2 regions of the Arthrobacter sp. Y3221159 genome follow, and region 2 is predicted to be linked to the other one. Evidence: predicted binding sites of a transcription regulator. Region 2 holds the regulator's gene; the other holds the start of a gene.
What was found. The regulator LexA, encoded in region 2, represses DNA repair genes until DNA is damaged. The targets are predictions, from matches to a motif close to TCGAACANNTGTTCGA.
Positions count from the first base shown of each region.

Region 1 (2,397 bases), on a different contig from region 2:
TCGCCTTCGGGCCCAGCGGGGGTATCGTCGATTTCCGCGAACATGGCATGGTAGGCACCGGTCTCCCCCGCTGCCTGGGCCTTGCGGTGGTCCAGGGCGCGGGCGCGGCCGATGCTGCCGAGGTAAAAACGTTCGTAGAGTTCGATCCGGCTGCCCAGTGCCGAGCCGGCGAAGTCCCAGGCGGTGCGCATAATGCGGGCGCGTTCTTGGGCGCTGATGCCGTTGGCACCGGGGAGGTACTTTTCCAGCAGCGGGCCCAGCCGGGGATCGTGGAACGCACCGCCCGTGGGTGTTGCCAGCAGGTTGTGCGAGCCCATGGACTTGATGATGTCGTTGATCCGAATCATCCAGCCCGGCATGATGGCCCGCAGGGAGCTGATGTCGTCGTGGCAGAAGTACGCTCCGCCGCCCCAGTCCGAGGCCCGAAGTTCCGCCGAATGGATGGCCGCCCGGGTGAGCCGCAGGTAGGTGTAGATTTCACCGAGCATCGCGCCGACATCGGGCTTGCCCTCAGTCCCGGTCACCTTGGCAATCTGCGTGCACAGATCGTAGGCGAACTCCAGCTTCACGGCCGCGCGGATGGCCGTCTGCTGCTGCGTGTTGCCGGAAGCGGTGCCTGCGTTGATGGAGTTGTAGACGTCCAGGTTGCCGTCAATAAACACGCGGTCCCAAGGCACCAAGACGTCATCAAAGATGATGACGGCGTCCTGTTCGTCGAAACGTGAGGAGAACGGCTTGTCCTCCAGGGCCGCGTCCACGCCGTAGTGGTCCCGGCAAATGGCGACAACGCCGGGGGTGGCCACGGGGATAGCGAAGGAGATTGCGTATTCCTCGGAGCCTTTTTGGATGGGCACTGCCGGGTAGACGTACAGCTCATCGGCGATGGGGCCGAGGGTGGCGAGCATCTTCGCGCCCTTGACGATGAGGCCCTGCTCAGTCCGTTTCATCACGCGCAGGGTGAGTTCCTCGTTCATGCCCTGCAGTTCGCCGACGCTCTTATCGATCGCGGCGTGCACAATGGTGTGGGTCAGTGCGAGGTCCTTTTCGATGACTTCGCGCTGGTATGCCGCCAGCCGCTGGTGGTACACCGGGTCCCCGGAGCGGTCAAAGATGTCCTTGCGGACCACGTGCCCGGCCAGGACCACGTTGACGTAGTCCGGCGTGCGGCCGAGCATGCCATTGGAGTACCGGGCCAGGCGGTCGAAGGCGCGGTGGCGGCGCACTATGTCTTCCGCGTTTCTAGGCAGCGAGTGGCTGACGTTCATGGCCTCGCCGGTCTCCGGGTGGGTGCTCAGGCAGTCCGCCGCGTACTTGTGCTGGTAGTCGAAGTAGCCGGCCATGCCTTCAACCGATCCTTTAAAGGCCGGGTGCTCAAGGACGGAGATGCGCTCCGACCCCAGCCATACCTCTCGGCCGTCGTCCAGGCCCCGCTTGTACTCTGCTCCGGTGCGTGCTGTCACTTCGAACTCCTTCTCAGCTGGCGCAAGTAATTGGACGAGATAGCCCAACACTCCCCATGCAAAATGCATTCTGATGGAATATTATATAAAAAGCTGGAAATTGACAATGCCTCATCAATGTCCTTGAGCGGAATCTTCCAGGCGATCAAATCGTCGAGGTACAGGCGGCCGTGCAAGAACAACTCGACGTAGGGGGATTTCCCGGCGGATGCTGTTCGAATCCATGTACAAGCCCTGGACACGCCGCTGCAAGGCAAAAGGAGCACGCGTCCACCTCCAGGAGCGCACCCTGGGGCTACTACTGGCGGTCCTGTAGCGAAAAGGGCCGGACGCTGGTTTGCTTCACCAGCGTCCGGCCCCTTCTCCGTGATGGCTTCCGTCGCCGCAACCTGTCGGAAGCTGCTTTGGACAGGCGTTCTAAAGCGGGACAGCCGATTCGGCGACGCCGTCCGAGGCTTCCGCCCCGACCTCGCGGTACCGCCGGGGCCACACCCCCTGCTTTCCGGGCGCCAGGATGCCGTTGGGATCCAGCACGTCCTTCAGTGTCTCCTGGAGCCGACGGATGGCGTTGTTGTTGTAGTCGAAGCCGTCAGCGATGACATCCATGTAGTCCACATGGCTGCGGTAGGGCGCGTACCCGTGGCTACGGGCTGCTGCCAGCAACGCTGAGTAGAGAGCCCGTGCGCGCGCCAACTGCTCCTGGTTATCGTTTTCGAAGAAGATCATGGTCACGTGCACCATATGGCGCGGGTAGAGGTGGTAACCGATGTACAGGTCAAAGCCGAACCGGCGGTACAGCTCCTTGGCTTCTCGATAGAACGCCCACACTTCCTCCCCTCGGGCGGGAATGATGGGGGCAGCGTCGATATGCCCGCCGTTTTCCGCCGCCCATGCCACCGTGGACAAGGGCTTCAGGGTGGGCACTCCGGCCATTTGA
Region 1 covers NZ_JBNHFC010000004.1:195,714-198,110, reverse strand. Annotated here, with positions in the region: gene AC5RT3_RS06300 (4-hydroxyphenylacetate 3-hydroxylase N-terminal domain-containing protein) at 1-1,460, opposite strand, end outside; gene AC5RT3_RS06295 (FAD-binding oxidoreductase) at 1,878-2,397, opposite strand, start outside.
Region 1: the regulator LexA is predicted to act here: its motif matches at 1,676-1,691, upstream of AC5RT3_RS06300 (4-hydroxyphenylacetate 3-hydroxylase N-terminal domain-containing protein).

Region 2 (2,397 bases):
GCCTGGTGGGAGACGGCGCCCCCAGCTGGACCGGCGTGGACGTGGGCTCGCCCTTCGACTACCCGAAGCAGGGCATACTGTACGTTGCCGGCCACCTGCCCAAACCGGGCCGGGGCGCATCGCCGGAATCGCTGGCCGAATTGGAGGCGCTCATCCGCGCATCCGGCGGCGGGGCGCTCTGCCTGTTCTCCTCACGGCGCGCCGCCGAGGAAGCAGCCGAGGCGCTTCGCCCCAAGCTCGGTGTGACAGTCCTTTGCCAGGGCGATTCCACCATGACGGCCCTGGTCAAGCAATTCGCCGACGAACCGGACACCTGCCTGTTCGGAACCATGTCCCTGTGGCAGGGAGTAGACGTCCCCGGCGGATCGTGCCGGCTGGTGGTCATCGACCGCATTCCGTTCCCGCGGCCCGACGATCCGCTCATGACGGCGCGGTCCCGTGCGGTGGCGCAGGCGGGCGGCAACGGGTTCATGTCGGTGTCCGCCACCCATGCCGCCATCCGGCTGGCCCAGGGGGCAGGCCGCCTGATCCGGTCCACCGGCGACAAGGGAGTGGTGGCGGTGCTGGATTCACGCCTTGCCACCGAGCGCTACGCCGGGTTCCTGCGGGGGGCTCTGCCCCCGTTCTGGGCCACGACGGACCGGAAGACAGCGGTAGCAGCCCTTGAGCGGCTGGCCGCGGAGGCCCACTGACAGACGGCACCCTCCCGTGAAAGGGGAAGGTGCCGTCTTTTTCGAACTATAAAGTTGTTGGTCCTGCTCTCCCTAGAGCGAGCGCAGGACCGAGACCACTTTGCCCATGATGGTGGCGTGGTCGCCAAGAATCGGTTCGTACTGGGTGTTCTGCGGGAGCAGCCAGGTATGGCCGTCACGCTGGCGGAAGGTCTTGACCGTGGCCTCATCGTCCAGGAGCGCCGCCACGATATCGCCGTTGGCGGCATCCGCCTGGCGCCGCACCACCACCCAGTCACCGTCGCAGATGGCGGCGTCCACCATGGAATCGCCCGCCACCCGAAGCATGAACAGCTCGCCCTGTCCCACCAGCTGGCGGGGGAGCGGCATGACGTCCTCCACCAGTTGGTCGGCCAGGATGGGACCGCCGGCGGCGATCCGGCCGACCAGTGGCACCATGGCGGTGTCCACTGCGGTGGGCAGCTCCGTTACTGTGGCACCCGCGTCCTGGGGCAGCGAAACCGAAGGACCGCCGGTCTTTGCGGGTCCGCCATCCAGTGTGAGAGGCGTGAGTACCTCCATGGCCCGGGGCCGCTTCGGATCCCGCCGGAGGTAGCCCAGCTTCTCCAGTTGTGAGAGCTGGTGGGTGACGCTGGACAGGCTGGCCAGACCCACAGTGTCGCCAATTTCGCGCATCGAGGGCGGGTAGCCGTTCTCGTTGACCGAGCGCTGGATGGTTTCCAGAATTTTCTTCTGCCGCGGCGTGAGCCCCTTCGCGGCCCTTTTCGGCTGCGAGGCTGCCCTGCCCCCGGTGGCTGCTGCTGCCATATTCGCCAATGCCTTTCGGTTGCCACCGGGCTTTCCAAGGCTCCGGACTGGGTGACTTGCCCTTTTGTCAGACCCTGCTGATCAGCTTCAAGGGTGGTTGTTTCCTGTTTCAAAGCTAGGCCAGCCACTTTGCTTTTTCAAACATTTGTTCTAGCGAGTCTCGACATTATTCGTTGATAGGTGCTAAAACTGGAGAGGCAAAAGTTCGAATATGTGTTCTAGTCAAGTGCACGGTATTCGAAAACCGTTCGAATGCGAAGGCCGGAATGTCAGTGGTGCCGGGCAGGCTGGACCTCGTAAAGCAGGAAGTCACCAGTCCCCGCCCCCAGGCGGAGAACGCACCAAGGCATTAGAGGCACTAACGGCAGTACCGGCACTACAGGCACCACAGCACGATTTTTCCCCGGCAGCACAGGATGGTCCAGGAGGGCTCAGACATGTCAGCTATATCCGCTTCGCAGGCAAACGCTCCGCAGGCCTCTGCCCGGCAGGCTTTGCAGCACGCCACGCCCGGAACCCCGGGCGGCCCGGCGCCCCTGCCTCCCCTTCGTCTGACCCGGCGGGGAAAGATCGTCCTGATCGGTATCCCGCTTGTGCTGCTGGCGGCCCTGCTGCTGTCCCTGGCAGGGTTCTTTAACTCGCCGGCCAAGGCCTCCGACACTGCTGAAGACCTCACGGTGACCCCCACGGTGACCGTTACAGTCCAGTCCGGACAGTCGTTGTGGTCCATCGCTGGAACTGTCGCCCCCGACCGTGATGCCCGGGACGTGGTTGCCGACATCGTCCAGCTGAATAACCTCCCTGCAGGGGCGGTCTTGCCCGGCCAGCAGTTGTACGTCCCCACCAGCTGAGGCAGCGTCCGCCCCAACATGCGCCGGGTGCGGCCTTGCCGCAGGCC
Region 2 covers NZ_JBNHFC010000007.1:42,547-44,943, reverse strand. Annotated here, with positions in the region: gene AC5RT3_RS08895 (ATP-dependent DNA helicase) at 1-692, shown strand, start outside; gene lexA (transcriptional repressor LexA) at 765-1,499, opposite strand; gene AC5RT3_RS08885 (LysM peptidoglycan-binding domain-containing protein) at 1,937-2,350, shown strand.